DNA from 4 places in the Paenibacillus sp. FSL H8-0283 genome. Region 1 is predicted to be linked to each of the others. Evidence: riboswitches for the same ligand, from Rfam matches in the RefSeq annotation. Region 1 holds a riboswitch; each other region holds the start of a gene.
What was found. A riboswitch is a leader RNA that binds a small molecule or an ion and turns the genes downstream of it on or off. The one in region 1 is predicted to bind cyclic di-AMP.
Positions count from the first base shown of each region.

Region 2: it holds a riboswitch for cyclic di-AMP, as region 1 does, so the genes downstream of both, MHI52_RS10750 (C40 family peptidase) here and MHI52_RS07415 (hypothetical protein) in region 1, are expected to answer to the same signal.
Region 3: it holds a riboswitch for cyclic di-AMP, as region 1 does, so the genes downstream of both, MHI52_RS17715 (3D domain-containing protein) here and MHI52_RS07415 (hypothetical protein) in region 1, are expected to answer to the same signal.
Region 4: it holds a riboswitch for cyclic di-AMP, as region 1 does, so the genes downstream of both, MHI52_RS00530 (C40 family peptidase) here and MHI52_RS07415 (hypothetical protein) in region 1, are expected to answer to the same signal.

Region 1 is NZ_CP150295.1:1,660,888-1,669,054, forward strand. Features, by position in the region: gene urtD (urea ABC transporter ATP-binding protein UrtD) at 1-667, shown strand, start outside; gene urtE (urea ABC transporter ATP-binding subunit UrtE) at 645-1,340, shown strand; gene MHI52_RS07390 (hypothetical protein) at 1,371-2,006, opposite strand; gene MHI52_RS07395 (hypothetical protein) at 2,034-2,237, opposite strand; gene MHI52_RS07400 (urease accessory protein UreF) at 2,504-3,205, opposite strand; tRNA gene MHI52_RS07405 (tRNA-Leu) at 3,633-3,715, shown strand; gene MHI52_RS07410 (glutathione peroxidase) at 3,866-4,345, opposite strand; cyclic di-AMP (ydaO/yuaA leader) riboswitch at 4,717-4,892, shown strand; gene MHI52_RS07415 (hypothetical protein) at 5,008-5,406, shown strand; gene MHI52_RS07420 (HAD family hydrolase) at 5,534-6,217, shown strand; gene MHI52_RS07425 (Nramp family divalent metal transporter) at 6,323-7,618, opposite strand; gene MHI52_RS07430 (organic hydroperoxide resistance protein) at 8,019-8,167, shown strand, end outside.
Region 2 is NZ_CP150295.1:2,347,831-2,355,997, reverse strand. Features, by position in the region: gene MHI52_RS10770 (divergent polysaccharide deacetylase family protein) at 1-741, opposite strand, end outside; gene MHI52_RS10765 (carbohydrate-binding protein) at 1,148-2,842, shown strand; tRNA gene MHI52_RS10760 (tRNA-Leu) at 2,988-3,071, opposite strand; gene pelA (pectate lyase) at 3,248-4,210, opposite strand; cyclic di-AMP (ydaO/yuaA leader) riboswitch at 4,629-4,760, shown strand; gene MHI52_RS10750 (C40 family peptidase) at 4,766-5,230, shown strand; gene MHI52_RS10745 (carboxymuconolactone decarboxylase family protein) at 5,304-5,633, opposite strand; gene MHI52_RS10740 (hypothetical protein) at 5,776-5,994, opposite strand; gene MHI52_RS10735 (hypothetical protein) at 6,114-6,443, opposite strand; gene MHI52_RS10730 (xanthine phosphoribosyltransferase) at 6,541-7,122, opposite strand; gene MHI52_RS10725 (membrane protein) at 7,327-8,167, shown strand, end outside.
Region 3 is NZ_CP150295.1:3,961,717-3,969,883, reverse strand. Features, by position in the region: gene MHI52_RS17735 (alpha-glycosidase) at 40-1,806, opposite strand; gene MHI52_RS17730 (M20 family metallopeptidase) at 2,075-3,250, opposite strand; gene MHI52_RS17725 (ABC transporter permease subunit) at 3,434-4,897, shown strand; gene MHI52_RS17720 (amino acid ABC transporter ATP-binding protein) at 4,884-5,606, shown strand; cyclic di-AMP (ydaO/yuaA leader) riboswitch at 5,825-6,019, shown strand; gene MHI52_RS17715 (3D domain-containing protein) at 6,022-6,696, shown strand; gene MHI52_RS17710 (polysaccharide deacetylase family protein) at 6,804-7,595, opposite strand; gene MHI52_RS17705 (hypothetical protein) at 7,749-8,090, shown strand.
Region 4 is NZ_CP150295.1:103,844-112,010, reverse strand. Features, by position in the region: gene MHI52_RS00540 (M1 family metallopeptidase) at 1-843, shown strand, start outside; gene MHI52_RS00535 (hypothetical protein) at 854-1,705, shown strand; cyclic di-AMP (ydaO/yuaA leader) riboswitch at 1,951-2,088, shown strand; gene MHI52_RS00530 (C40 family peptidase) at 2,092-2,562, shown strand; gene MHI52_RS00525 (GNAT family N-acetyltransferase) at 2,918-3,412, shown strand; gene MHI52_RS00520 (cytochrome c) at 3,563-3,919, shown strand; gene rbsK (ribokinase) at 3,994-4,977, opposite strand; gene MHI52_RS00510 (4a-hydroxytetrahydrobiopterin dehydratase) at 5,022-5,318, opposite strand; gene MHI52_RS00505 (hypothetical protein) at 5,349-5,504, opposite strand; gene MHI52_RS00500 (hypothetical protein) at 5,569-5,862, opposite strand; gene motA (flagellar motor stator protein MotA) at 6,096-6,896, shown strand; gene motB (flagellar motor protein MotB) at 6,883-7,701, shown strand; gene rluF (23S rRNA pseudouridine(2604) synthase RluF) at 7,919-8,167, opposite strand, start outside.

The DNA of each region.
Region 1 (8,167 bases):
AATCGGACCCAATGGTGCTGGGAAAACAACGATGCTGGATGTGATATGTGGCAAAACAAAACCCATGTCCGGCTCGGTGAAGATGGCGGATGGCACGGAATTAACACGACTGAAGGAGCACCAGATTGTTCGCAAAGGTGTGGGACGCAAATTCCAGGCGCCATCGATCTTTGCAGGTCTGACGGTACAGGAGAATCTGACGCTGGCGGGGGAGACTCGCCGTTCCCCTTTGCAAGCCATCGGTATTCGTCGATATGGGAAAATGAGTGCTGCCATGGAGCATGTTACCCTCCAGATTGGTCTGCAAGACCGCGTTGATGCTCGTGCAGGAGCGTTATCACATGGGGAGAAGCAGTGGCTAGAGATTGGCATGTTGCTTCTGCAGGAGCCACGTGTGTTGTTGCTGGACGAACCAGCCGCAGGCATGACGGATGAAGAAACACACAAGACCGGGCGACTTCTGCAAGAGATTGCGCGTGAGCGCTCGGTTGTGGTGGTGGAGCATGATATGGAGTTTGTGCGAGAGTTCGCAGCCAAGGTAACGGTGATGCATGAAGGGAAACTGCTGAAGGAAGGTACGATGGCGGAGGTACAGGCAGACCCGAAAGTGGCGGAAGTGTATTTGGGCAAAAGGAGGGATGACCATGCTGTCGCTGCAACGAATTGAATCTGGCTACGGGGAAAGCAATGTGCTTCGTGGTGTGAACCTGGATGTACAGCCTGGACAGGTGGTGTGTCTGATGGGTCGTAACGGTGTGGGGAAAACAACGTTGATGAAAACATTAATGGGGCTGCTCAAATCACGCAAGGGCAGTATTCAGTGGCAAAATCAGGAGTTATCCACCTTGGACTCAGCCAAGCGGGCACGGGCAGGGATTGGTTATGTACCGCAGGGGCGGGAGATTTTCCCGCAGCTTACGGTGAAAGAAAACTTATTGCTCGGTCTGGAGACAAGTGCACCGGGAGTAAAAACGTTCCCGGAGGATGTACTGGCGATGTTCCCAGTGCTTGCTACGATGTATGGACGGCAGGGCGGGGATCTGAGTGGTGGACAGCAGCAGCAGTTGGCATTCGCCCGGGCATTGGCTTCGCGTCCTGGGTTGTTGCTACTGGATGAGCCGACAGAAGGAATCCAGCCTTCTATCGTGGAGGACATTCGGCAGGTAATTTTGCACCTCAAGGCAAAGGGGAACCTCTCGGTTCTACTGGTAGAGCAGAGTATCGATTTTGTACGAAGTGCCGCAGATTACATCTATATCATGGACAAAGGAACCATAACCCTGCATGGGACACCGCAAGAGCTGGATATGTCGCAGTTTGAACATCATCTCTCCGTATAGTTGTAGTTAGTCGGCGAGTGGAGAAAGGTTTCAGGAACGCTTGTCCAGGATATTCGAGTATTTCGGATATAACCGCCGGATGCATTCCGGACAGATGTCATGGGTGAATTCGGCGTGGGTATGCTTCTCCAGATAACTCTCAACGGAGTTCCAGTGTTCCTCTTCGTCCTTGATTTGTTTGCAGACGGCGCAAATAGGCAGCAGTCCGCGCAATGTGCGCACTTCAGACAATGCCTTTTTCAATTGGTGTTCTGTCTTTCTTTGTTCGGTAATATCCATGTGTGCAATTAAAGCGAGATCGGTATCCAGAATTGAATTTGCATAAGATAGAGGGGTGAGTTCTACACGAAACCACCTCTTTTCGTTGTATACAGTATACACGCAGATGTCATATGTATGATTTCGATTAAAGGGTATTCCGCGTTCTTTCAAATTCTGTGCGACAAGTGCCATGTTAGCGTTCTTGCCTCGTTTTGCCCAGGCTTCCGTCAGATGCAGGTAATGTCTATGACTACTGTGTATATCCGGGTTTGGTGAGCATTGACCAAGTCCCTGTTGCCAGGCACGGTTACAACTTTGGATAATCCAATTGTCATCAACGATGATGAGCTGGTGACGTATGGACTGGAACGATAGCCTCTCCAGATCGGATGTAACATGTCTCATGGATGAGACCCTCCTTTGGCAGAAATCTTATCTCAGTTCATCTGGAATATCCAAAATATCAGCGACCAGGTGCCTGAATCGGGTTGCTTTGCGTGTGCCGTGAATGAGATTGGATAAACGATAGGGTGGGATGCCATGCTGTTCACAAAAGGTCTTCTGGTCCACTTGAAGTTCGGTTAGCCGTCGTTTGATGGCCCATCCGAACGGAGTAACTGGTTTTTTCTTGTTCAAAAGGGTTCACCCCTGGTTAGAATGTAGTATTCAGCCGCTCTTTCTTCATGTAGAATATATAGAAATGCGAGCTGTATGTTTTATTATATACGTAAATTCGTCATCTAACAATTAAAAAAGACGGAAAAAAGTGTATTTTGTGATTATAAATGGCGTAAATACGTAAATAAAACAAATAAAATGACAAAAAACACGTCGGCAAGGAGGTTGCCGCGTGTTTTTTAGTTTTTTTGAATGAAGGGGAGCAGGCATGAGGAGGAAGAGGATTAGGCCCTGTAGGCATGAAGTCCAGCTCCGAGCATATGGAAACTGGGGAAAAACGATTTCATGGACATCGAGGTTGGCTGTGCCAGTCCATCCGCAGCCGAGGCGCTGACGGTCTTCCATTCATTCTCCAGATCTGTGGCCAGGCGGACCATCAGATCCTTGGTTGTATCGTTGTTCAGGGGAATGACTTTGGAGGCTTCGGTTATGCAGGCATTCATGGCTGAATGCAGGTAACCAAGGACCGCCTCTTCGACCGGGATGTCGAGGTGGTGGTTAATCCAGGCATGAACAGTAGAGAGGCAGCCAACCGAATCGTATTTGGCAAAGATCTGTTCGAGCTGGCTGAATTCAATCCAGGGGTGCAGAGCTCGTGCAAGTCTGATCAATCGTTTACCCATGGCGGCAGCTTGTTCTCTGAGATCTCCAGGGGTTCGCTGAACATGGACAAGCTTGTCGATAAGAGCTATCCGCCATGTATCCTTGTGATCTGCTGCAGTATAGATACCTTTGATGGCCATACCTTCAAGACGAACGATGCTCGGATGCAACTGACAACGCATGAATGATTCGAGATCTTCAGCATTACGAATGGTACCCTCCCTGATATGGATATCCATGCCGAAGGAATGGGTGAACCCTCCAACCTGAATAGAGGAATCAAGCAGTTTGACATAATCGAGCAGCTTATTCCCACGGTTCACAATCATTCGCCTCCTGTGTTCGTTAAATGTCACTTAAAGTGACATTTATATTCCTTTTTGTTTGCTTTATGTTTAAAAATCCGAATTATATGATAGTTATCATCCCATAAATGTCCGCTTTTTGTCAATAGTATCCGTGAAAATTAATGGATTAAATCTGGAATTTAATATTTGTGTTATTTTATATAACTTATTGTGTTATTTATGTGGTGAAGTTCATGGAGGACTATATATAAATGAATCAAAAAGATCGGCTCTTACCGAAAAAGAGGGGATCAAATCTAATCATATGCAGTTCATGGGTAAAGATGACGAGATTATGCGATTTTTGATGAAAATGCCTAGCTGAAAAAGAAGTATTAAAAAATACTTTACTTTTAGTTCTGAACCCGGTATAATCAATTCTGTTGCCGATTATTTACGACATGCGGTCGTGGTGGAATGGCAGACACGCTATCTTGAGGGGGTAGTGGGCGTATGCCCGTGGAGGTTCGAGTCCTCTCGACCGCATCATATGAACGATTAAAAAGAAGCTTTCCATTAATGGGAAGCTTCTTTTTTTTGTCTTTTTCGAACAGTATGACATCAAAGTTGAGGAAAAAAGGCCACCCATTACCGGGGCAATGCTGCTCTACCTTCCGGCTACGGGTGGCCTGTGTATTATTTTTGAAGTAAGTTCTTGATATCTTCTTCAATCTTGTCCGGTGTTGTTTTGGGAGCATAACGTTTAATGACCTGTCCGTTCTGATCCACGAGGAATTTGGTGAAATTCCATTTGATTGCTTTGGAGCCGAGCAGGCCAGGAGCCTCTGTGCTAAGGTGTTGGAAAAGAGGGTGAGCGCTTGAGCCGTTCACATCAATTTTCTCAAACATGGGGAAACTCACGCCATAATTCATCTGACAGAACTCGGCAATATCGTCGGAAGATCCTTTTTCCTGTGCAAACTGGTTACTTGGGAAACCAAGCACTTCAAATGGAGCATCTTGAAACTTGTCTTGCAATTCTTGCAGACCTTTGAATTGAGGGGTAAGGCCGCATGAGCTTGCCGTATTCACAATCAGGAGCACTTTGTCACGGTAGTCGGACATTTCAACTTCTTGACCGCGAAGGGTATTCACTTTGTAATCGTAGACTGTCATCTAAATCGCCTCCATTTATTTACTCTTATATCTTCTATTATATTGGTTGCAATTAAATATTGCAAAACTAATATGGTGTTAAAAGAATCAAAACAGGCAAGTTGTGCAGAATACGTGAATGAATTGCGAAGTGATTTACGCCAGAGTGAGAATTAGATAGCCTTGAAGAGATAGATAGAGTATAACTTTGTTGTAAGCGTTATTATGGATAGGAATTGGCAAAAATCTGCCGATTTGGTGATCTGGGCGGACTTTACACCGACATGGCACGGGTGTATGATTCATAACGTAATTTCAATTTAAACTAAATTGTACTTGAAAAACGAAACAAACGATAATATCGCTCGATCTTACCTTAAGATATACGAACGATGTTTTAATCGCTGAGTTTCCATTCATTAATGAATGGGAAACGGGGGAACCAACGGAATGCGCTGTCCAGGACAGTGGGCATTCATGGGGTGAATTTTCCGGTGACAGCCGGAAATAGGGCGACTCTCGCGCCCGAATCCGTCAGCTAACCTCGTAAGCGTTAAAGGGAGAGGCAACAAGCCGTACGCTGGTTCATGGTGTTTTCGCCATGGGTTATTTAAGAAGCGTTCGGGAGGCCTTGGTCCCCCACGCTTCTTTTTTGTTGTCTTTTCACGCCAAGGGAGGAACGAATGATGGATACTGAGATGATCTTAGTGACTGCTCCAAATGAAGCAGGACGTAAATTTATCAAATTGCTGATGTACAAAAAAATGCCGTTTGCCGTTCTAACCAACAGTGCAGGGGAAGAGCGAAGACTCCGTAGAATCGGAGTAGAACATGTCATTCGCATGAATACGGCTGCAGCTCAAAAATGGTTTTTGCCGCAGGGCAGCGTAGGCAACGTGTTTATTTTCGAGAACAGCCTGAATCTGACCTGTCGTTATTTACAGATCTGCCGTTCATGGACATCGAAATCCCTGTGCGTCATTACGGAGCAGAGTCATCCTAAGGGCATCTATCGGGGCATGGGCGCAGACCGGATTGTATATTCGCTCAATGGGGAAGTTGGCTTTCTCCTCAATGGTTAATGCCATAGCTTGTGATTGCTCAGGTGTAAGGTGCCTGTTATAATTGAATGTATCGATAAACGGAAGTTTGAGGAGACTCATGCAGGATGGTGAGTCTTCTTTTTTATGCTTACAAGGAGGAATTGGCGTGCCGGATGTAGGTGGATTGAAATGGTTGTTTTTTGATGTTGGAGATACGCTGGTGGATGAATGGGAGCCGGTTGATGATATTATCGGACAGTTTGTCCGTGAAGCTTGTGCTTTGGGGTATCCGGTGACAATTGAGGCGGTACGCGAACTGTTCGCGAGCTGTTACCGAAAATATGAGCAATGGCCTATGAGAGTGGCAATTCGCACATTTGTTGAAGACGAGGGGCATCAAAAACAGATTCAGGACAAGCTGAAGTTTCAAAAAGATCTTGAACGTCCTTTTCCTTCAGCAGATTTTGTTCTTCAGCAGTTGTCACGGCATTATCGCATTGGCATTATTGCCAATCAGAGTCCTGGAACGGAAGAGAGACTGGAGAGTTACGGCTTGCGGAAGTATGTTGATGTTCTGGCATGTTCAGCTGAAGAAGGAGTGTCCAAGCCAGACCCTGAGTTGTACGCTGTAGCCTTGAAACAGGCCGGCTGTGAACCGGAGGAAGCCGTGATGATCGGCGATCGGATCGATAACGACATTATACCTGCTCGGAAGCTGGGCATGCGTACGATTCGAATTATGCAGGGTTACGGAAGATTCCAGCCAGAGCTATCGGATGACAAACGTGCGGATTGGACCGTTGATTCATTGGATCAACTCTTGCCGTTACTGATGCCAAATCAGGATTAGATGCAGATGGTTGTTTAATGGATTGCAACAATAAAGGCTGATCAACTTAGGTATAGCATACCGGAGTTGATCAGCCTTTTTAGTATTTAGCCAATTAAAATGAGATTAGAACAACCGGATCGTCTGAATGATCAGATATACATTCAGCACAACGATAATCGCGGCAATGACCCATGAGATGATTTTGAGCCACAATTTGTTGGCGAATGCACCCATGCTTTTTTTATCACTTGTGAACATCACCAGGGGAATTACAGCAAAGGGCAATTGAAGCGACAGCACGACCTGGCTCAAAATGAGCAGTTCTTCTGTGCCATGTTCTCCTGCAATGGCTGTCACAATTACCGCCGGGATGATGGCGATCAGACGTGTGACCAGTCTGCGCAGCCAAGCCGGAATTCGAATGTTCAGGAAACCTTCCATAACGATCTGTCCAGCGAGTGTACCTGTAAGGGTAGAGTTCTGACCTGATGCTAACAGCGCCACACCGAACAGAATACTTGCAACCGTAGTACCTAATAGAGGTGTCAGCAGATGATAGGCATCAGCGATCTCAGCAACCTGCGTCATACCAGCACTGTGGAATACAGCAGCAGATACAATCAGGATGGCTGCATTGATGAACAGGGCCAGTGTCAGCGCAATCGTAGAATCCATGGTCGAGTACCGAATGGCTTCTTTTTTGCCCTGTGGTGTCTGTTCGATCTGACGGGTTTGCACAATGGAAGAATGCAGGTACAGATTATGCGGCATCACGGTTGCTCCGATAATACCAATGGCAATATAGAGCATGGCCGGGTTTTGCAGAATCTCAACATTTGGTACAAAACCATGGAGAACACCGCCCATATCCGGTTTTGCCAGAAACAGATCAATCCCGAAGCAGAGGGCGATGGTTGCCATCAGCACAATGACGAGAGTTTCCAAAGCGCGGAAGCCTTTGTTTTGCAGAACAAGAATCAGGAGTACATCAACTGCGGTGATGATAACGCCGTATAACATGGGGATGTTAAATAACAGTTTTAATGCGATGGCAGAACCAATGACTTCAGCCAGATCGGTAGCTGCAATGGCAAGCTCACACAGAATCCATAACATCATAACAACAGGCATGCTGAATCGTTCACGACAGGCTTGAGCCAGATCCCGTCCAGTGACGATACCGAGCTTGCCAGCCAGCGACTGAAGGACAACGGCCATCAGGTTCGATAACAGGATAACGGATAACAAGGTATACCCGAACTGCGAGCCGCCTGCGATATCTGTTGCCCAGTTCCCCGGGTCCATGTAACCTACGGCAACGAGGTATCCTGGGCCTACAAAGGCGAGGAATTTCTTCCACCATGCAGCATTCTGCGGAACTTTCATGGAACTATGTGCTTCTCCAAGGGAAGGGGTCATGCCCGCAGTAGACAATGATTCTCTTGAAGGAGCGTTGAACGGATTTTTTTTACTCATACGATAATCACCTGACTTTGAATTATTGATTTGGAGATATTGATGCGGTACAAACCGCTCATGATATATCTAAATTTTTATGTTTATTGTTACATTGTACTCCTTCAATTATTTTTGTCTAGTGCAACTTTTATGTATCAGCACAAAATTTCGGTTGTAGCTTGAATATGCCCCTTCGTATATTACCCAACCTTAGGGAAAATACAGCCATGGCATTGAAATGCATGAAAATAATAAAGTTGTAAAAGCTGATAAAGATACAAAATTGCGTTTCAAAATGAGCCAGAAGTTTAAATTGAAAGGAAGGCAGTAAAAAACTATATGGATAAGGGAGAGATTCTGAATGGAAGCTTTATATACAGCAGTAGCGACAGTTAAAGGTGGACGTACAGGTTCGGTGACTTCTTCGGATGGCGTGCTTAAGCATGATCTGAAAATGCCAAAAGAGCTTGGTGGCTCCGGTGGTGAAGGTACTAACCCTGAGCAACTTTT
Region 2 (8,167 bases), 690 kb from region 1:
GGAGACAGATTCACGAATTACTGCGGATGTGTTCATCCCCGAATGGCCGACATGACCAATGACAACACAGATATCCTTATCGATCGCACGCTGAGCAGCCAGATCCAGTTGCTTGCGAATGTGTTGCTTGGAGTTTTGATCATCCAGGAAAATGTCATTACCTACAGGTGGCATATTTTTGGATACGGCCAGTTCCCCCACCACAGAGCGAAAGTTCGTACGGCTGTCTACAAAGAAGAGGCCCCGCTCCTTGCATACATCGAGCACAATGGACATGATGCGTTTGTCCGAAGTAATTTTGGAACCCATATGATTGTTCATGCCAATGGCGTGTGGCACATCATCAATCGCTTTCTCCACACGTTCCCGTACTTCTTCATCTGTTAGATTGGATGTGATTGCACCCGGGCCCAGCCATTCAGGTCGTCCTTTCTTGGGTTCCATGGGCATGTGCACAATCACATCCATTCCCTTTTCATGTGCAGCCATCGCATCTTTCTTCGTTGTTGGCAAAAAAGGCATGACCGCTACCGTTAGTTTAACTGGCATCGCCAGGATCTCTGCCGTACCCTTCATGTCATTACCAACATCATCGATGATAATCGCTAACCGTTTGTGATTCGATGTGGACTCTGAAGCTGCCGCTGTAGGCCCTCCTGCCGATATGCCTGCGTAAAACACAATCAATAATGCCATGATACCTGCAATGAATCGATAATTCTTTCTCTGTACCTTCATCATGATACCCTCCCTGTAACTTCTGTGATCTCATTGTTTGATAATGAAGGGAGGATTATGTAAGCCAAAGCCTTCCTTAATGATCATATCCCCGCCATTGAAGACCTCTATCTCAAGTGAAGATCTCCATCATTCCAGTTTTCTCCTTAGCATTCAGACAATAACTGTCATTGAACAGTTGGAAAATAGAGATTAATTAGAAAAAATACTGTAATTTGTCAGGTTTTCAGTTTAGGAATTATTTAGTAGAATCAACAAATGAAAGAGGTTCTATGCTTCATTTCTATCCTATGATTTATGGAAGGAGGTTTTGAAAGGGTTTACATAAAATAAATGCCAGACAATCCGCTATTCTTGTTTGTTATTCCTGGTTGCGGTTTCTCTATGTAACTTACTATTATCGAGGAGGATGAAAGTAGTGAAATTCAAACTAAAAAAGACGATTAATGTTCTTTTGGCCTGTTTAACAGCCCTGCCTTTGATGTTAACCCCGACAAATGTGTCAGCAGCCAGCGATGCCAACATTAATTTGTCCTCGGAAAAACAGCTGATCAAGGGCTTTGGGGGCATTAACCTTCCTGCCTGGATTGGTGATCTGACTCCCGCTCAACGTGAAACTGCTTTTGGTAATGACCAGAATCAATTAGGCTTCTCCATTCTAAGGATCTACGTTGATCCAGATTCCAATAACTGGTATCGTGAAGTTGCCACAGCCAAACGAGCTATCGAAAAGGGTGCTATTGTATTTGCATCCCCATGGAATCCTCCAAGCAGCATGGTTGAAACGTTCAACCGCAATGGGGACACAAATGCCAAACGTCTGAAATACGACAAATATACCGCATATGCGCAACATCTGAACGACTTTGTAACCTACATGAAAAATAACGGCGTAGATCTGTATGCCATTTCTGTACAAAACGAACCGGATTATGCTCATGACTGGACTTGGTGGACTCCACAAGAGATCCTTCGATTCATGAAAGAAAATGCCGGGTCCATCCAAGGTACCAAAGTCATGGCGCCTGAATCCTTCCAGTACTTAAAGAACATATCCGACCCAATCCTGAATGATCCGCAGGCACTTGCCAACATGGACATTCTGGGAGCACATACGTATGGAACCCAGATTTCAAATTTTGCCTACCCTCTCTTTAAGCAAAAAGGAGCCGGTAAAGAACTGTGGATGACTGAAGTGTATGTTCCAAACAGTGACAACAACTCAGCAGACCGCTGGCCTGAAGCATTAGACGTTTCCTATCACATGCACAATGCCATGGTAGAAGGTGATTTCCAGGCCTACGTGTGGTGGTACATCCGCAGACAGTATGGTCCGATGAAAGAGGACGGTACCATAAGCAAACGCGGGTATAATATGGCTCATTTCTCTAAATTCGTGCGTCCAGGCTACCTGCGAGTCGATGCAACGAAAAATCCGGATACAAACACATTTGTCTCAGCCTATAAAGGTGATAACAAAGTCGTCGTCGTGGCAATTAACCGTGGAACTTCAGCCACAAGCCAAAAATTCGTTCTGCAAAATGGTAATGCCTCTACTGTGTCCTCATGGATTACGGACAGCAGTCGAAATCTGGCAAGCGGAACCTCGCTTAACGTATCCAATGGAGCCTTCACGGCACAGCTCCCGCCTCAGAGCGTAACAACGTTTGTTGCCAACGTTACTGGCGGAAATAGCGGCGGGAATACAGGCAGTGGCACTACGTATGAAGCCGAGACCGGAACGTCACTTACGGAAGCTACCATTGAAACAATCTACACCGGTTACACTGGGTCCGGGTATGTTAACTTCAATGCGATGACTGGTTCGGCCATTCAATGGAACGGCATTAATAACACGACAACAGGTACCAAAAACGTAAAGTTTCGTTATGCGCTGGAAAGCGGCACTCGGAACCTCGACATTTTTGTGAACGGAACCAAAGTCATTAGCAACGAGCCCTTTCCGGCTACGGGAAGCTGGTCCACTTGGGTTGAAAAAACAATACAGGTTCCCATGAACACGGGGACCAATACATTGAAAGTAGTTACCACCGGATCGGAAGGACCGAATATTGACAGCGTTAATGTTACCGCAGCACAATAAACGTTCCGTATGGCTGATGGAAGACATTTGCTGTACGTGCAGCTAAGCACTAACCTCTTGAATACTCATCACTAAAGTTAGTGTTATATCAAAAAATGCAAAAAAAGACTCCTTAAGCGTTAGCTTAAGGAGTCTTTTTATTAGATGCGGTCGAGAGGACTCGAACCTCCACGGGGGTTAGCCCACACGGACCTGAACCGTGCGCGTCTGCCAATTCCGCCACGACCGCATATTGTATCTCCGTCATCAATATCGGCGACAAGAAATAATATATCATGCGTAATCTATCATGTCAACACTGAAAGTAATAACAATAAAGCCCGAATCAGACGTCCATGTCGATTCGGGCTTTACCTTTAACTGCTGTTAATAGTTTGGTTCATTAAAACGGAAGCATACTACAAATTACAGCTTGGAAGGCCAGTTGCCATACCATGCATAACCGCCTCTTCTTTCTTTATCAATATCACTTAATTTGTATTTAACTACCCCGTCACGACCAATAAAGATTGGTTTATCCGTTCCGATCTCATAGAAGCGTGCCCAAATTGGTGCAGCTTTGGAATCAGCGATAATTTTACTATCTCCATTAGCTCTTTCATACTTGTAACCCGTAATTTTCACTTTGTTAAACCAAGCCTCCGCTCCTTTAATGGATGCGGTAATTTTAGCGTTAGCAGGTCTGGTTTTCAGAAATTTAACAATCGTTACACTCTCTCCAGCTGTCAGTGATGGCACTTCGTAGATTCTTGCGCTCGCTGGTTTAAGAGAGCTGGAATCATGTTGTTGTCCCCATGCTGTCAGCTTACCACCTGAAACGACCTGTGTATTCAGAATCGCCTCCACACCTTTGGCAACTGAATTTTTACTGCGGTTAGCAAGTGTGCTGTCGATAAATGAGAAATCACCTTTTCGTGCTGCTACTTCATCCAGCATGATCATTACATTAATCATGGCATCATCATTGTAAGTGATGTGCTTGTGGTATCCGGAGCTTTGGTAAACTTGTGGCCACCCGCCGTTTGAATACTGCATGTTGATCAAAAAGTTAATTCCTTTGATTGCAGCTGTGGAGTAACGCGGATCATTCGTCTTTTTAAATTCCTTCGCCAATCTTCTAATTTCTGAGTATGTAGCCTTGTTGTCTATCGTGGACTTTGCCCACTCTCCACTTGTCTGTTTATAATCTTTTCTCCAACCTCCATCCGGCAGCTGGTTCTTCAAAATATCAGAAATACTCGCTGTAGTACCCGACGCATCTGCAGCAGATACCGTCCCTACAGGGAGAACTGCCATTCCAACTACTGAGAACACCATCGTACATGCCAGGACAAAAGTAATTATTTTCTTCGCTTTCAAATGTAACACTCTCCTATGTTCGTTTTTATAAATCTTCCACTTCTACTTTACGTATGATATACGCCCCAAACCTCCTTTATTTGTATTTATCGCATAATAAAATCAATTTTAATCCAATATGTGGATTGGATAATCAGATAATATGCAAAAAATCGATTTTTGTCAATATATGCAACTTAATGAATATAATCTCTCTAATTCTACATAACGGGATAGTTCTTTTAACTCATGACAAACCTATTTATTTATCCAAATTCGTCTTAAACGAACCAATAATGACGTTTTTGTCATGAATGATACCCAAACTTGATCCCTTCTTTCATATAAAAACCTTAATTCCGCTAACATTGAGGTATTACGAAGGGTTTTAAATGGGTTTGACAATTACGCATTTATGCAATATAGTTTCAAATAGTTACAAAAACTTAATTATTCATTGCCGAGTTTCATGTTTGAAAACGGGGGAACCAATTTGGGTGAATTATTCTTATACATAGGAAATATAGGGAACCTTCTACCGAACCCTTAGCTAACTCCGTAGGCATCGAAGGGAGAACATTGATTTTGAAAAAACTGATTATCTCCATTTTTGGAGCAGCTGTATTATTTACATCCGGGGCAACAAGCACAGAGGCAAGCAGTATCAACTCCGTAGTGAACAACATGACAGGTATTCCTTACAAATGGGGTGGCACTACTGTAGCCGGCTTCGACTGTTCTGGTTTTATGAGATATCTTTTCAACAAATACAGCATTGAATTACCACGTACTTCGCAGCAGCAAGCCAAAGCAGGTACTCCCGTATCCAAGAGCAATGTTCGGACAGGTGATCTGGTGTTCTTTAATACAACAGGCAAAGGCATTTCACATACAGGTGTATATATCGGCGGCGGACAATTCGCTCATGCCTCCAGCAGTAAAGGTGTAAGCATCACGAAGTTATCGAATCCATACTTCAATGATCGTTATGTAACAGCACGTCGGGTAACTGGACAGTTTATGTATGATAAAATGTTAGGTAAAATGTGATTCACATACAAAAAGGCATCGGTTATTAACCGGATGCCTTTTTTGCACTTAAAAATGTATGTTGCATTGCTTACTAATGCAGCGCCTTCTGCACTCGCATCGCACCCTGAGACAGGGCATGTCCTCCACCAACAGCTCCAGCCACGGCTACGGTCTCCATAATCTCCTGATCTGTTGCGCCCTTAGCACGGGCTTCTTCTACATGGTAGAAGGTACATACCTCATTGTTGGCGAATAATCCAATGCCAAGCGCAATTAGCTGTTTTGTCTTCGCATCAATCACACCAGGTTGGAAACATTCTCCGGTAAACTCATGATACGACTTCACCACACCTGGCAGTACATCGCTTAATGCTCCAATCTGATCCTTGTAGGCATGAACTTTATCATTCATCAATGTCATGGCTTGTAGCACACCCTCTCGGCTATAGTTACAGATCTTCCTCACTGTACCTATCTTCTCTCCCGAGTGAGCCAATTATGCCAAGAAATCATGGTAATTCCAAACATTTAACGCTCATGGCCACTGCCATAATTATAAGCTGTTACTCACTAAGTGGACTCTGGCGCGGCTCGCTGAACAGCTGATAGCTGTAACCTCGGTCCAGCTTAACGACACGTCGATTCTGACGACGGATAAGTACCTGCTCGCCATCCCAGGCAACCACAATCCCCTTCACGTCGTTCGATTCCAGCTCGTCCCGTACGACTCTAACTTTCTCACCTGACAGACGCAGGGCGTCCAATTCTGTATCACTAATCATCTTCATGGCTCCTATATTTCAAATTTATTTACAAAAAGAGACCTAAATGAAAAGTCATTTAGGTCTCACGTGACTGTATTGGACTGTCATGTCATTCGAAATTATGTCCCGACTGAAAGTTACCGCTGCGCGTGCTCTTTGCTGTCGTTCTTCTCGAACCAAAAATCAAGCACTTTGGCGGACATCACACGTTCTTCAAGGTACTCCACTTGATGCGGTGTAAATTGTTCTTTCCAAGAGAAGGACAACTCTTCGCACAAGCCTACAATCGTCAGTAATTCTGACCAGGCAACATAGCGTTTGTACCAGAAAAATTGAGGATGTTCAATCATATAGGGATAAAGGTCATCGAATTCCGTATGTTTACAATCCAGGGCACGTTCAAAATGAACTTTCGATTCCGCCAGCTTATCATTAAAAAATTGTTCTGTTGCCGGTTGGTTCCCCATGGTGTTGCCTCCTCTCCCTAACATAACCCCATTATAAATGAAATCGGCGGTCATGCAAAGGCATAGTTCAAAAAATAGGCCCTATTCCTTTAAAATGTCACATTTCGTTATCGTCAAATTGTACTGTTCCATCGTTCAGGGAACGAATGCGTACCAAGGCTTCCACCGGAATACCCTGTTCACGAATCGTGCGTGCCCCTGCCTGGAAACTTTTCTCGACCACAACGCCGAATCCGACGAGTTCCGCACCGGAACGCTCGATAATTTTGATGACGCCACGAGCGGCATCTCCATTGGCAATAATATCATCAATGAACAAAATGCGGTCATTCTCATGAATGAACTCGCGAGATACCATAATGTCAGTTACAATTCCTTTGGTAAAGGACGGTACACGTTCACAGTAAGCATCAGGATCAGCCAGAAGTGTTTTTTTGCGACGGGCGAATACAAGTGGCACCCCCAGTTCATAGGCTGCGGCAAACGCAACCGGAATCCCTGAGGATTCTACCGTGATTACCCGAGTTACTCCACTTTCACGAAAACGGGCAGCGAACTCACGTCCCATCTCCATCGTTAATGCAGGATCAATCTGGTGGTTCAACAGACCATCCAGCTTTAATACTTGATCCGAGATAACCACACCTTCTTGTAAAATTCGTTGTTTCAATAATTCCATGATTTGACCTCCCAAGCCTATCCTATGAGGTAAAAGTATCATATATCTATCTATAAGTTCAAGCGAAATTGCCTTGACGCTGTCCTTGGGACGCATTTCAAGCCAAAGCTCATTATCGATTGTCATGACTTTCGTGGGTCAAGCATACCTTGTACCATGGTACCCGCATGTCCAAACTATACAGGGGCCTGAGAGGGGAAACACATGAAACAGGCATTTCGGGTGCTGCAGATCGCATTTACATACATTGGAACGGTTGTTGGAGCCGGCTTCGCTACAGGGCAGGAAATTTTGCAGTTTTTTACCCAGTATGGCAAATGGGCCACCATCACCATAGGCTTATCCACCATGCTCTTTGTCTGGTTAGGTACCAAAATGATGCTGATCGCTCACGATACCGGGTCCCGCTCTTATGAGGATCTGAACAAACATTTATTCGGCCATAAGGCGGGCAAATGGATCACCTGGGTGACCCTTCTCATTCTCATTGGCGTGAACAGTGTCATGCTTGCCGGAGCAGGCTCCGTTTTTGTCGAGCATCTGGGTTTGCATTATCAGACAGGTCTGATCGTCACACTTGTAGGGACATATCTGCTTCTCGGTCGGGGCATTCAAGCCATCCTACAAATGAATAGCATCGTTGTGCCCATGATGCTCCTGTTATCTCTGCTCATGATCACCAGTACGATCCATCATCCAGGTGCTTCCCGATTCATCACACTGACGACAGACTCAAACCCTATTCAAGTGTGGCTGTCTCCACTATTGTATACTTCATTCAATCTGGTGTTGGCTCAAGCTGTTCTTGTGCCTGTAGGTAACCAGATTCGTAGTCGGAATGTGCTGAAGTGGGGTGGAGTATTGGGTGGAATTGGCGTTGGTTTCATGCTGATGGCAGCTCATTTTGCCATGTCAGCTCAGATGCCCGGCATCATCCAATTCGAAATCCCGATGGGCAGCATTGCCTTTCAACTTGGATGGGCAGTGCAATCTGTATATGTATCCCTTATTTTCATGGAAATATTCACTACCTTTGTAGCCGATA
Region 3 (8,167 bases), 2.3 Mb from region 1:
TTTTTCTTTTCTTTTATATGACTGTTTAGAATTTAAACCTCAGTTGTGTTGGATAGTTGCCGGATCAAGCTGTCTGTACAAAATGCGATACCCATAGGGGTCAAGCTTAATGTTCATCATTCCATCGGCTGGAAACACAGGCTCTTCAGTTAATGCATCTTTCCAGTCTTTTGTTTCCATGGGATGAGAAAGCGTTCGATCTTGAGGTGTATTGTTCATCCATACGGTAAAGTGAAGGTTGTCATCCACACGCTCGTACACGATACAGGGATCATTGTGATCAGCCTTGAGGAATCGGAAGCGTCCTTTGCGAAGGGCTTCATTGCTTTTGCGTAGATCGATCATCAGACGATAGAAATCATACAATTCTCTGTCTTGCTTGGCTGGGTCCCATTCCATACATTTTCGACAATCCGGGTCAGCATCACCACTAATACCAACTTCGTCGCCGTAGAAGATACAAGGTGTACCAATATAGGTGAAAAGAAAAACAACCGACAACTTTAATCGGCGTTTGTCTTCTCCTAACCGGGTGAGCAGTCGTGGGGTATCGTGGCTGCACAGCATATTAAAGATCACTTCATTGGTTTGTTGCGGATAGCGCATAATCAGTGAACCCATCTCGTTGGCAAAATGATAACCGTCCATTGAACCACAGAAGAACTGAAGCACTTTGTCGGCAAATGGATAATTCATGACGGAATCGAATTGATCTCCCATAAGCCAGGTCAAGGAGTCGCTCCATACTTCACCAACAATATAGGCTTCAGGGTTCGCTGCCTTAACGACCTTGCGAAAATCACGCCAGAAATGGTTGTCCACCTCATTTGCTACATCCAGACGCCACCCATCCAGCTTAATTTCCTTGATCCAGTACTCAGCTACATCAAGTAGATATGCCTTAACCTCAGGGTTGGCTGTATTGAACTTGGGCATGTTGCCATAGAACCCAAATGTATCGTAGGTTGGTATACCATCCTTGATCTGAACCGGATATTCATTGATGTGGAACCAATCGGCATACTTAGAGTTTTTTCCATTCTGGAGAACGTCTTGAAAAGGAGGGAAGTCTTCGCTGCAATGGTTAAACACCGCGTCAAGCATGACACGTATACCCAGGCGATGACATTCTTCTGTCAATTGTTTAAGCAGGGCATTATCACCGAAATGGGGGTCGACTTTTTTATAATCAATCGTGTCGTATTTGTGGTAGGAATTGGCCTGGAATAACGGGGTAAAGTAAATGGCGTTCACGCCAAGTTCAGTTAGGTCATACAGATGATCCAGCACACCTTGCAGATCTCCACCAAAATAATTGTCCAACTCAGGTTTGCCACCCCAGTCATGCGTTTCTTTTGGATTCAGCTTAGGATCTCCATTAGCAAACCGTTCCGTCATGATCTGATAAAAGACGGCTTCTTTGGCCCACTCGGGCACCTTAAACACATCAATTTCATGTATATACGAGAACTCATAATATCCTCCAGTTGGATAGGGGGTCTCATAATGAATTCCGTTATCCGCAAGAAAAACATCTTCTGAACCGGCAGTTATCCGAAATATATAGGTGAGACGTTTGAATTGTGGCTTGACGGCAGCCTCCCAATAATCAAACATGTTATCAGAAGCAGCCTTCTCCAATTGAATTTCCTTGTATGTTCCATTCCAATCGTACTTATCTCCGGTCAGTGCAGTCACGTATTGCACATCATTACGTTTGGTTCGTACGCGCAGATGTATGGTAGACGAATTATAAGCATAAGCCCATTTGTCACGAGGAACATGATACATGGCTTCGAGCAACATGACAGCACCTCCTGAATATAGGATAAGTTATGAAAACCAGTCTTTTTGAACACGCACTTATAGTTATAATTAACCAAGTTAGCCAGCAAACGAATCACATTTACTGTAATAAAATGAATTATTTTCATCGTTTTCAAAGGTTTCTTTCACAGCATTTCCAGCTTTGTGCTGAATATACTTACAGCTAATTTAGAAAAAAGGGTGCCCTGAACAGCTTGGAATTCAAGATTGTTCAGGGCACCCCTATATAACATGTTGAAAGTAAATTTTAGCGAATAGCTTGCTCGAACTCCGTGCGGATGGTTTGAAGCAGCTCTGGCTGGCTCAGTACGTCATAGGCTGTTGTTGCAAGTGCCTTGGCTCCCAGAATCATGCCATCCAGCGCACGCTCCTGAAGTGCAAGGTCACGGAAGGCTATGGAGTGCAGTGTATGCACCTCGTCTACAACACGAATGTAGGGATGAATTGCAGGACATTTCAGGGAAACGTTACCGATGTCCATAGAGCCGTGATCATTACCACTCACAATCTCTTCTTGCGGGATCCCAAGTTCCATCAGATTTTGACTAAACGCAGCTGAGAATGCTTCATTGGTAACCATCTCGTCATAGGACGTTTCATAGTTGGATGTCACCAGCTTGCATCCTGTCTGGAGAGCAGAACCTTCAGCGATCTGAATCACACGTTCTGTGAGGATATTCAGTTCTTTACGAGTTGCTGCCCGTACATAAAATTGCGCAGAAGCATAGTCAGGAATGATATTTGCTGCCTGACCTCCGTTGTTGATCACACCATGAATCCGAACGGTGCTTTTCACTTGTTGACGGAATGCATTAATCCCGTTGAACGTTTGAATGACGGCATCAAGAGCATTAATACCTTCGTGCGGACTTGCAGCGGCATGTGAAGATCGGCCATGGAATTCAAATTGCACAGCATCAATAGCCAGCGAGCTGCCTGACTTTTCGTAGGCATAATATGGATGCGCCATGAGAGCGACATCACAGTCATCGAACAAACCTGCTTCAGCCATCGGAACTTTGGCACCACGTGTCTCTTCAGCGGGGGTACCAAACACTTTAATGGTTCCACCTACTTCATCCAGAATAGATTTTAGCCCAACAGCGGCCCCAAGACTCATCATACAGATTAGATGGTGACCACAAGCGTGACCGATCTCCGGCAAGGCGTCATATTCGCACAATAAAGCAATGGTAGGGCCGGGTGTGGCGGCTGAATAGGTTCCGATAAAGGCTGTCTCCAGACCGAGGATTGGAGCATCTACAGTGAAACCGTGGAAGAGCAGTTCTTCTTTCAAACGGGCAGAAGCAAGGAACTCTTCATTTCCCAGTTCGGGGTTGGCACCGATATATGATGAAATGGCTTTAAAACGGGAAGCATATTGATCAATAACCGTCAGAATTTGTGATTTGTTAGCAGTCATTAGTAAACTCCTTATGCAAAAATGAAAATAATTCATTGATTATATCATGTTTGCTTTATTTTTTCAGAAACAAGTCAAGATTTGTATTGTCAAAATGCATTGCATAATCATGCATTGTACTTTATAATGACTCAGTCATCAACATGAGAAGCATACAAAGTATTGTAAGGGGAGAGAAAAAGGTTGAAATTAATAAGTCGTTACACCATGATGCTGTTGACCTTTGTTATTCTGCTGACGACTGCCGTTCCTGTGGCACTTGCAAGTGGAACTACAGATAATTCAAGCAGTAAAAAACTGGTGCTCGGTACAAGTGCCGATTTTGCACCATATGAATTCCATAAAGTGATTAATGGCAAAGATGAAATCGTCGGCTTCGATATTGAGATCGCCAAAGAGATTGCCAAAGATCTTGGCGCTGAGCTTGTGATTGAGGATATGGGCTTCGACGGTCTTCTGCCTTCATTGCAGAGCGGGCGTGTTGATCTGGTGATTTCAGGTATGACGCCGACGGATGAGCGGAAGAAAAGTATCGATTTTTCCGACACCTATTATAAATCAAAACAAGTGATTATGGTTCGCAATGTGGATAAAGACAAATATCCAACCATGGCAGAACTTGAAAATGCGAAGATTGGCGTTCAGAAAGGCTCCATTCAGGAAACGATCGGACAGAGTATTCCAGGAGCGAAGCTTACTGCGCTGGATAAAATCTCGGATATCGTGCTTCAACTGCAAACAAAACGCATTGACGCGGCAATCGTTGAAGATACCGTTGCTGTAGGTTATCTGGACGATATCATTGGACTTGCTGCTGCTGTTCCGGACGAAGAGCAAGCAGAAGCGGCAATCGGGATTCGTAAAGGTAATACCGAGCTGCTAGCTGCAGTAAATGGAACACTAGAGCGACTGAAAAGCGAAGATAAAATCAATCAGATGGTGACGGACGCCAGCCTCTTGATGGCGGATAAAGCGAACAAATCACAAAATATTTTCCAAGTATTCTGGGAGTACAAAAGTTTCTATGCTACAGGTGTAGGATACACACTTCTGTTGTCTGCACTTGGGGTTATCTTCGGGGTAATTATTGGATTGATCATCTGTTTGTTCCGTTTGCATGACGCTGCAATCTTGCGCTGGATCGGTACGGCATACGTTGAAGTGATCCGTGGCACACCGATGCTGGTACAATTGATGATTATTTACTATGGTTTTTCTCTGAGCTTTGGCATTAACTTCACTGCACTTCAGGCAGGTATCATTACACTTTCAATCAATAGTGGTGCCTATCTGGCGGAGATTTTCCGTGCAGGTATCCAAGGTGTGGATCGTGGTCAGTTGGAGGCAGCGCGTTCATTAGGTATGGGAAGAGGCGCCGCGATGCGTTATATCATATTGCCACAAGCCTTCAAAGCTGTATTACCAGCGATCGGTAATGAATTCATAACTATCATCAAAGAATCCTCCATTATCTCCGTTATCGGTATGGTGGATATTATGTATCAGGCAAGTGTAGTCAAGAACATTACGTACCAAGGGTTGAGTCCATTTTTGATTGCAGCAGCCATCTACTTTGTAATGACGTTCATTTTGTCCAAGCTGCTGGGACGACTGGAAAGGAAGTTGAGTGCAAGTGATAGACGTTAGACAATTACACAAATCTTATGGAAATAACGATGTGCTTAAGGGCATTAACGTGACGATTGGCAAAGGTGAGGTTGTCGTGGTCATCGGTCCTTCCGGTTCAGGTAAAAGTACTTTCTTACGTTGTCTGAATCTGCTGGAACAGCCTACCTCAGGAGAGATTGATTTTGAAGGCGTGTCAATCACGGACCCCAAGCATAACATTAACGCAACTCGTGAGAAAATGGGCATGGTGTTCCAGCACTTCAACCTGTTCCCACACAAAACGGTACAGCAAAACATCACGATTGCTCCGATTAAAGTGAAGAAACAATCCACTCAGGAAGCGGAGAAAATTGCCTCTGATCTGCTTAACACCGTGGGCTTGTACGATAAAAAAGATACATTCCCGAATCAGCTGTCTGGTGGACAGAAACAGCGGATCGCCATTGCTAGAGCATTGGCCATGCAGCCGCATGTGATGCTGTTTGACGAGCCTACGTCGGCACTGGACCCTGAGATGGTCGGCGAAGTGCTGGATGTCATGAAACGTCTTGCAGAAGGCGGAATGACGATGGTCATCGTAACCCATGAGATGGGTTTCGCACGTGAAGTGGGAGACCGCATCTTGTTCATGGATGGCGGGGTTATTGTGGAAGAGGGAACACCTGATGAGGTGTTTGGAGCACCCAAAAATTCACGTACACGTGATTTTCTTGCGAAAGTACTCTAAACGATGTGATCAAATAGCGTTACTGACTTCGAGTCGGTAACGCTATTTTTTATGGATAATAATGACGTATGGATTCGGAAAAGTAACTATTCTGTTACCAAATATAAAGGAATCGGGTCAACCAAACTTTCTGAATTAACCAGTATTCTTACAAATGCTTACATGCTAAAAACCATTTGGTAAGAATTACTACAAGTTCAGGTTACAAAATTGTGATATATTGAACTCTGCCGAAACTTCCGGATAGGGAGTGCGGGGGATGTAACGATGCAGATTGTGCAGGGGGAAGATCTACAGCACACTGCTTGGGGTGAATTGGGTACATAACGTTTCAAATGTAACGAAGAACCTATAGGGTGGGCTCCTCATCCGAATCCGACAACTAACTTCGCAGGCACAATGAGGGAGGAAGACCATGATTAACAAGAAACGTATAGCCAAAACAGCAGTAGCATTAATGACAACAGCAATGCTCATTCAAGCCGTTCCGGCTCACGCCGATTCAGTTCATGTGGCCAAAGAAGGGGATACCTTCTACACCTTATCAAAACAATATGGAGTAGCACTCAACACGTTAATTAAAGCAAACAACGACATTTCGGCTTACAACATTTATGGTGGTTTGAAAATTACGATTCCCGGTAAGGCAAACAATGTAGCAGCCGCTGCGGCAACGGAGAGAAAGACCCAAGCGAAGACTGTTACTACAGCAAGCTTGGACGTCAACGCAGATAACAAAGTTGTTCAAGCCTGGGGTAAGACATTCGATTACAGCAAAGCTGTGAACGTAAAAGCAACGGCATACTCTGCAGATCCGTCTGAAAATGGAGGCTGGGGTGCAGTCGATTATTTCGGAAATGACCTTGAACTGGGTACGATTGCAGTGGATCCAAGTGTAATTCCACTTGGAACCAAAGTACTGGTAACTGGTCACAGCCATCCAGGATTGCCAAAACAGGCTTTTGTAGCCACAGCGCGGGATGTGGGCGGTGCAATCAAGGGTCACCGGATTGATATCTTTATCCCGGGTAGCAAACAGACTGTAAGTTCATTTGGTTTTCAGGATATCGAGCTGTACATTCTGAAGTAGAGAGAAAATAACATTTAAAATGAATTCAAACAGGGTGTCTGCCAGTCGCTAATTCGCGATTGAACAGCACCCTTTTAATATTCTCATTATTTGTTATCACGGTCGTCCTAATCTTTGGCCTTTGGCAATCCCAACATTTCGTCCAAGGTGACCAGTTCATATCCCCGATTACGTAGTTCCTCAATAATTTCAGGCAAAGCCTCAATCGTGCCGTTCAGGTTTGACCCTACACCGCCTCCAGCATGTTGCAGAACGATGGAGCCAGGTTTCACGGCAGACAGGATGTTATCTTTCACCTGTTCCTTTGAAAGGCCTTTCCAGTCCAGGGAGTCTACGTTCCAGTTCACAATGCTATAGTGTTGTTTGGCAGCCCATCTCAGCTGTTCTTCATTAATGTCTCCATAAGGTGGCCGAATCATCTTGGGCGTATAACCCGCCAAACGTTGAATAATATCCCCGGTATGTAAAATTTGTTTGCGAAAGGCATTCATCGACAGCTTACTGAATTCAGGATGATTGTAGCTGTGATTACCAACCATATGCCCTTCTTTAACAATGCGTTTCACTAGATCCGGATGTTTCTCAGCACGACTACCCACGATGAAGAATGTAGCTCTGACATTGTATTTCTTCAATACATCCAGTACTTGTGGAGTAAATCGTGGATCAGGTACATCATCAAAAGTCAGTGCAACCTTCTTGGTTGAAGGACCATTGGTTTTGAACGTATCGGCATATTTTTGACGTAATTGTCCCAATGTCAGTTGTTCTTCTTCCGCAGAATCCGAACCTGATACGGATTCACTTGGCGGGCTTGAAACATCCTGCGATGAAACTGGAGCATGAGATCCCCCGAGAAAAATAACGATAACCATCAGCATAATGAGGCGTACGCGCATAATAACGGCCTCCTTTTCCAAAATGACGTTCTCCTTGGTATGCCCGGGGGTTCCATAAAATATGCGCAGTGTGAGAAGTTTCATTGCCGATTTAGCTCATGACAGCCATAATTCCTCCATATATAACATATAGAAAAGGATAGGTGGATGGGGATGAGTACATTTGATTTGAAATCCATACGTTTACAGGTGATTGAAGCAGGAGAAGATAAGGTTTTTCTCGTTACCGGAGGAAAGGCGCATATTGGCGCCGTAGCCACGTTCTATGTGGATCATGAGCGCGTAAGCGGGACGACAGTACATATTCCTGGGCATAAAGAACAAGAGCTGTGTGAGCGGCTTGCCCGAAAGGCTGCCATGCAGCTGAAAGTAACCGTTACGGTGATCATGGGTATCCATTTTGATTCCATCATGCGGATGCAGATCGACGAAATCGTGCAGACTGCAGAGAGGTTGATGGAGGATCATCTGAACAAAGATAAACGATCTTCCTGACATAAGAGCCATCGAATGTTTTGATTTTATTTGCTAAAATTGAAACGAGTTGTAGATTGTTACGTATGTATGTTTAT
Region 4 (8,167 bases), 1.6 Mb from region 1:
GCCTTTGGAGCCGATGATACTACTCCGGGTTATGACCTGGAACGTACCGTAGTCCATGAGATCGGACACCAGTACTTCTACGGCATGGTTGCCAGCAACGAATTCGAGGAAGCCTGGCTGGATGAGGGATTCACCTCTTATGCAGAAGACAAACTGATGGAGCAGGAATACGGATTGATTCCGAATCTGCCAGTACAATCGGGACTGATTACGTCTCCTTCATCCTTAACACAAGAATCCTGGAAGTTTGATTCACAGAATGAGTATGCAGCCAATGTCTATACACGTGGCAAACTTGTATTGCTTGGTATCGAACATCAAGTCGGTGCCAAAAAGATGGAACGCATCCTCTCTACCTATGTGAAGAAGTACCGCTTCAAACATCCCACTTCGGCTGATTTTCAGAAAATTGTGGAACAAGTGACCCGCACTTCCTGGTCTGATTATTTTGATCAATACGTCTATAGTAACGGGATGGCTGACTTTGCTGTAGAGAAGATTCGTGTTACGCCCGTACAGAAAGACGGTCAAACATTGTACGAGTCATCCGTGACGATCGCAAAAAAAGGTAGTGATTACAGCGCCGTTCCTGTTCGCATTGCTTTTGAAGACGGGCATATCCTCACCAAGCAATGGAATGGCAAAGAAGATCGCATCACGTATAAATTAACTCACACATCCCCCGTATCCTGGGCCATGACCGATCCCCTGTACTCGATCGTGCTGGAGAACCGCCATATGAACAATTTCCTGAAATCCGGACTGGATGAGCAGACGAAGTCCCGCTGGAGCATGAGTGTAACCAAACTAATAGAAGCCATATTCGGAGGTCTGTCATGGTGAGGTGGAAACGGTGAAAGCGAAAATACGTGAAGGCTGGTTTCTCGTCCGTCAGCATATGTTCATTGCCGCACTCTTATTTCTCTATCAACTCATTTGGGGATATTTCTTCTATCGAATGGTACAATCGGCCGTCATCCCACTGCTCCTTCGCTATCCAGATGCTGATGCCGGTGAGCTGAGTACACTTTTGTTCAAAATGGAAAGTCAACTTAACCTGTCTACCCATCCGGAGGTTCATCGTTATCTATGGATTCTCGGGGGCATGCTGCTGGTTCGCATGTTGATCAGCCCCCTCATTCAGGCAGGACTGCTCTACTCACTTCAGCACTTTAATTCTACAGAAGAGCGCATCCCCTTTGTCCGCGGAATCAAAAATCTGTGGAAACCGATGCTACTGCTCCACACCATACGTACATTATTGATACTTCTGCCCGCCTACTGGCTCATACCGAAGCTTTACTCAATTCTCATGGACGGATTTCATTCGCTTCAATTACTTTTGCCTGGTATACCTTATGTTGCTGCCTGGATTGTATATGGTTGGATCATCCACCATGTCATACTCTACATGCAGTTCGGTGTTTCGGCACCAGAAGGAGAAGGCGGGGCTCACGGCACCCTCAAAGCCCTCTGGATTGCACTGCGTCATCTCATCGCCGTAATCGGCATTGCACTCCTGCTGGGCGGAGTACACCTGCTCGTCTTTGGGGCATTCACTACAGCCTCATGGTTATTAACGGGACTTACCGGGCTTATACTACAACAGACGTATCCACTTGCCAGGTGTCTATTAAGTCTGTGGAAAATATGCAGCCATTTCCGTTTATGGCAGTCCAAAATATCCAAAGGTGAGAGCAGATAGTTTAAAAATTGTTACCATCAAATGTTAAACTCATGGCCTAATATGTACTTATAAATAGGCAAACCTCAACCTTTCCCCGTCAAAGGTCGGGGTTTTTTTTGCTAAATTTGTTGCTAAACGTTGCCAAAGCCGTACTCCTCTGTTACAATAATCGCAGTGAGTTTTTAGTAACAACTTTGTAATATTTACATTCATATTTGTAACTACTTAAAATTAAATCATCATTTCTTGATTTCGCAGGTGCATAACTAGCATAGCCAAATTCCTGGCACCTGGGAAGCGGGGGAACCAGTTATGGGTGAATTGATCTTGCTACAGAGGGATCATAGGGGACCTTCAACCGAATCCTTAAGCTAACCTCGCAGGCGTTGGAAGGGGAATATCTCTTGTTCAAGAAGAAATTAACCGCAGCTGTACTTAGCATCACATTCGCATTATCGCTTGGTGCAGGTAGCGCATTCGCAGATTCTAAGATGGACAAAGTAATTGATTCAGCAATGGGAACTACATATCAAAGTGGAGGAACAACGCTCAACGGCTTTGACTGCTCCGGATTTACACGGTATGTATTCGAAAAGTTGGGTATTGATTTGGCACGCCAATCCAGTTCCCAATTCGACATGGGCGATTCCGTATCCCGCATGGAAATGAGAGCTGGCGATCTGGTGTTCTTTAATACAACAGGTAAAGGCGTATCCCATGTAGGAATCTTTGTAGGGGATGGAAAGTTCGCACACTCCTCTTCTTCCAAAGGCGTTACGATCAGTGCATTGAGTGAAAACTATTGGGCCAATCGTTATGTTGGCGCAAAACGGATTATGAGCACGGACGCATATGAATCACTGGCCCTTGACTAGGGACAAGCTGAGCAACATGATGCTGTAACCATTAAACATACTGGAACGAAGCAAGAAGCATAACAGAACCGCCCGGTACATTCTCCGCAGGAATGTATCCGGCGGTTTTTTTGTGCTTCAATCCTTATTCATGTTGCAAGTTATACTCGGGGCATATCCTGCGACATCAACAGGTTCATTTTGCGTTCGTTCGTCCGTGCCCTTATGATGTTTTTACCCATCCCGTTATAATATAAACGAAATTACCGGAACTTTTGTTTCATTTTTTTTCTTGGGAAGGAAGACTTGCTAAATGAACATCTCTTTTGTAGAGTGGACAAAGAGTTCTGTTTCAAGGAAAGGAGCATGCAGGTGTATGAAGGAAACCCCTGTGACGTTTCACGTTGTACCCATGCGAGAAGAACATGCGGAGCTTATCTGCAGTTGGCAGTATGATCCGCCTTACAATATCTACAGCTGGCTCCCCTGGGAGCAGATGAAAGCTCTGGAAGTGGAATTCGGAGATGCACAGCTGCGGCAGGAGCAATATGCGATCGTCTTGGATCAGAACGATCGTATATGTGGGTTTGCTCAATACTTCCCACTTCAAGGGGTAACCCGGATTGGCCTTGGCATGCATCCAGAGCTGTGTGGTCAGGGTCAAGGGACAGCTTTTGTCACTGCCATTGTACAGGAAGCTATTCGCCGAAATCCCACGAATGAGATTGATCTGGAAGTACTCACTTGGAATGCTCGTGCCATTCAAGTCTATCTGAAGAGTGGATTTGTCACCCAGGATACATACGAACGACAGACCCCCAGCGGCTTGAAGCCCTTTCACTGTATGGTTTATGAAGGGCCTCGCGGTTAGAATCCATTGCAAAACAACCAAATTTGCCCCTTGTTATGTGATTAGTTCAAAAAATTCCCACAAAATGCTATGATGTCAGTACAGGTTCCGTTATAATGATATGGATAGTTTCAGGTTAGATGATCTTTCATTCTGGAGGGGACATAAGGGATGCACAAATGGATCATGAGCGGAGTATTTTTTGCAGCATGCGCTTTAGCTATTGTTTTAATGTTTACGCTTCCAGGGAAAGAAGAAGTGGCTGAAGAAGCCAAGCCAACCATGCCGGAAGTAACATTGGATGCCGGACAAGCTGAAGCACTGGTCAAAGCCAATTGTATCTCCTGTCACGGGGATCAGCTTCAAGGTGGCGTAGGACCTGCTCTGGCCAACATCGGCAGCCAGGATGATCTGGAGAAGATCTATTCTACGATTGTCAAAGGTAAAGGTGGTATGCCTTCCTTCAAGGGCAAACTGCAGGACGAAGAGATTGCAAATATCGCCATGTGGCTGTCAGAGAAGAAATAATCTCTGCACACGCATAACAAAGAGGCGCTTAATCCCCTTTTCGGAGAATAAGAGCCTCTTTGTTATATCAATTATTAAGCCTCTGCGGCATGCTCAGCCAAAAAGGCCTCAACTTCACGTGCGGACGGCATCCCGGACTGGGCGCCGAGCTTTGTCACGGATAACGCGGCCGCACCCATGGCGAAGCCTACGGCCGCGTCCAAAGTCTCACCGCGCGCGAGGGCTACCGCCAGCGCGCCGTTGAAGCAATCGCCAGCGCCGGTCGTATCGACGGCGCTTACGGCGTAGCCGGGCGCACGGCACGCGCCGGCACGCCCTGCTTGTACGCGGCCACCAGGCGCCGCCGCGTAGACAGCCCCCTCGGGGCCGAGCGTCGTGACGACAGCGGCCCCGAGGGATGCGGCGAGCTCTGCGACCGCCGCATCCAGGTCTTCCGGCCGGAGATGATCCCGGCCGGTAAGCACGGCAAGCTCGCTGCGGTTTGGCGTGACAACGTCGACGCACCGCAGGAGCTCCTGGGGCAGACCCGGCACCGCGGGAGCCGGGTTGAGCACCACCAGTGCGCTGCCTTCAGCCGCCAGTTGGGCGGCGCGGGTAACCGCTGGCAGCGGGATCTCCAGCTGTAGCAGCACCGCTGCCGCTGCAGTCAGGCTTTTTACCGTATCCGCCTCTTCCAGCATCTCAGGCACCACTTGCCCATTCGCACCAGGAATAACGATAATCCGGTTGTCTCCCCGAGAGAGCCAGATGGAAGCCGTCCCTGTAACCGTGTCTTCCAATATGCGAACCTGCGAGGCATCTGCACCACTTTCCGTCAGACTGTGCAGCAGACGTTCGCCAAAACCGTCCGATCCCACCGCACCAATCATCGTAGTCTGTCCACCCAGACGCGCAACGGCAACAGCCTGGTTGGCCCCTTTGCCACCAGCGAGATAATGTAGCTCCTCACCGCTCACCGTCTCTCCCTCTTCCGGAATCGTGTCTGTCTTCACCACAAGATCCATATTGAGACTGCCTACGACAGCAATAAGAGGTTGTTTCTGATTATAGTCTGACATGTATGGTTCACTCACTTCTGGCCGCGTGATAATAACCGACCTCGTTATTGCGACCTCATTTTGTCATAAGCTTCGTTATATTGCCCTGCTTCCTTGATATCTACAGATGTGATACCACCCGCATCCCATGATGTGAGACGCAACGTAACCGTTGTATAATCAATCGTAATAAAAGGATGATGATTGAATGCTTCCGAGATCGCAGCGACCTCATCCACAAATGCAATCCCTTTCATGTAGTTGGAGAACACGAATTTACGTACAATCCACCGTCCCTCTTCCAGTTCCCAGCCTTCCAGCCTTCCCAGATGAGCTTCGACTTCCTCTTGCGAAAAAACCATGCGTTATCTTCCTCCCCATAGGATGGTACATTACAGACATGCGTCCGTATAACCACCGACACCTTCGGTGCGATCAACAGCAACCTCAAAGGCCAGGCTCACCGCCATGCGGTTGGCCCATTTCACGACTAACATCTTACCACGGACAAGCTTCAAAATCCAATCAACTACATGGCATAGAACCAATAACCATAAGGCTTTGAGGGGAATTCCAATTCCATTTACACCCCTAAAGATGCAAGTAAACACACTAAATTAAAGGTACAAATGTTAACTCTTCTTCCCCGATCAAAATATGAATGCGGTGCTGTTCCTTATCGTGGATGACCACGCCACTTCCAACCGGAATAACGGACTCCTCGCCCAGCGCATAGAACAGATCCTCCGCCAACGCCTCATCCACTTCAAGTTGGTCAGATGCAGCCAGTCTCTCCCACTCTTCCGCGTCCATTTCAAAGAAAACATACCGATCCGGTATGCGTCCGATTGCCGTTGTCAGATCTGTCAAAATTCCTTCATAATCCCGTCCATGCTTTACGCCCATTGGCTTTTCACTCCTATTCGGCCCCTAAGGAGCGGATTTGATCTTATTATACCTGAAAATAGCCCTTAAAAAAAAAGGCCTTCTGGTCGATAAATACATATATGACCGTTTTAACTGTTTTAGCAACCGTAAGGAATGCCTAACATTGAACGGATTGCGGCCAAAAATTCGTCCGGAAGCCCGAACACAGCCGCTTGAAAGGATTCAATTTTATCTCATGGATGAGGTGTATGATGAACATTTCAACGATTATTGGACTAATTTTGGGGCTGGTCTCCCTTGTATTTGGTATGTTCTTGAAGGGTGCGCCCTTAATCAACCTGGTTAACAATCCCGCAGCCTACATTATTATCTTTGTTGGTACAGCAGGAACCATCTTTATCGCATTTCCGATGTCTGAAGTTAAAAAAATCCCTAAGCTTTTCGGGATTGTTTTCAAAAATCAAGTACTAATTGATCGCGTATCCCTGATCGGCACATTTATGGATTGGGCTTCCACTACCCGTCGTGAAGGTTTGCTTGCACTGGAATCAAAAGTAGAAGAGATTGACGATCAGTTCCTTCGTGGCGGTATGCGTATGATTATAGACGGCAACGATCAGGAATTTGTAAGTGATGTGCTCATGGAAGATATTCATGCTACAGAGGAGCGCCACCGTGGCAGTGCCTTGATCTTCGCTCAGGCGGGGATGTACGCACCAACGCTCGGGGTTCTCGGGGCCGTTGTAGGTCTCATCGCAGCACTTGCCGATCTCAGTGACATGGAGAAACTCTCCCATGCGATTGCGGCAGCATTTATCGCAACACTCCTTGGTATATTTAGTGGTTACGTGTTATGGCACCCGATGTCTAACAAGCTGAAACGGATGTCCAAGCAAGAAATGGAGATCAAGCTGATGATGGTTGAAGGACTGTTATCCATACAATCCGGTGTCTCCACCATCGCCATCAACCAAAAGTTATCCGTATTCCTGACACCTTCCGAACGTAAACAACTGGAAGAGAAGGAGGGATCACCAGGTGAAAAAGGCTAAGAAGCACGAACCACATGAAGAGCATATAGACGAGAGCTGGTTGCTTCCCTATTCCGACTTGATGACCTTGTTGCTCGCTCTGTTTATTGTATTGTTCGGTATGAGTTCAATCGATGCAGCTAAGTTCGAGCAGATGGCTTCCGCACTAAACAGTGCATTAAATGGAGGTTCCGGGATTCTGGACCATTCGTCCATGAATCCGGATACGCCAGGTGCTGATTTGGGTAAGAACAAACAGGAACCTACAGAAATCACCAAGAAAACACCAGCTCAGATTACAGATGCACAGATGGCTAAGAAAGAACAAGAAGACCTGGAGAAACTCAAAGAGCGGCTCGACAAATATATCTCGAAGAACGGGCTCTCGGACCAGCTGAACACCAAGCTGAATCAGTCTGAATTGAAGATCACCATCAGTGATAACGCCCTGTTCTCCTCAGGCCGAGCAGATGTGAAGCCTGAATCACGATCCCTGGCCAAAGCAATCTCAAGCATGCTGCAAGAGTTCCCTGAATATGAAGTGGTTGTATCCGGTCATACCGATAATATTCCCATTTCGAACAACCAATATAAGGATAACTGGGATCTAAGCGCAGATCGTGCGCTCAACTTCCTGAAAATCCTGTTGCTGAACTCGCAATTGGACCCTTCCAAATTCACACCAAGTGGTTATGGAGAGTATCACCCAATTGCCAGCAATGACACCAATACGGGACGGGCACAGAATCGCCGTGTAGAGGTATCTATCATTCGGAAGTATCAAAGTAACAATACAAATGTAAAAGCCGTTGGCGGAGGAAACTAGAGGCCTGCAGCGATTCATTAACCAAAGACCGTTCTCCAGGTACAAGGAGAACGGTCTTTTGGGTTTATATAAGGCTTATGCCTGGTTCATCTACATATTTCCTTACTATTCGGTATTATTGACTAGTCTTCATTAACTCTGCTTTCCGAGAAAAAGCCCTGCGCTCCTTTTCGGAAAGCAGAGCTTTAATCGGTTAAATTAGTCGAACTCGAACCAACTATTCCAGTGAATAGTCTAACAGACCGCCCAGCTCCGCTTTTTCAGCAGGGGTAAGCTCTCTCCATGAACCTGTCGCCATTTCTCCAAGATGGATGTTCATGATCCGAATACGCTTCAACTTACGAACCTCGTAACCAAAGGCACTACACATCCGCCGAATCTGACGGTTCTTTCCTTCAGTCAGGATGATACGGAATACTCGATCCGTCATCCGGGTCACTGTACAAGGCAGGGTCATTTCACCCAG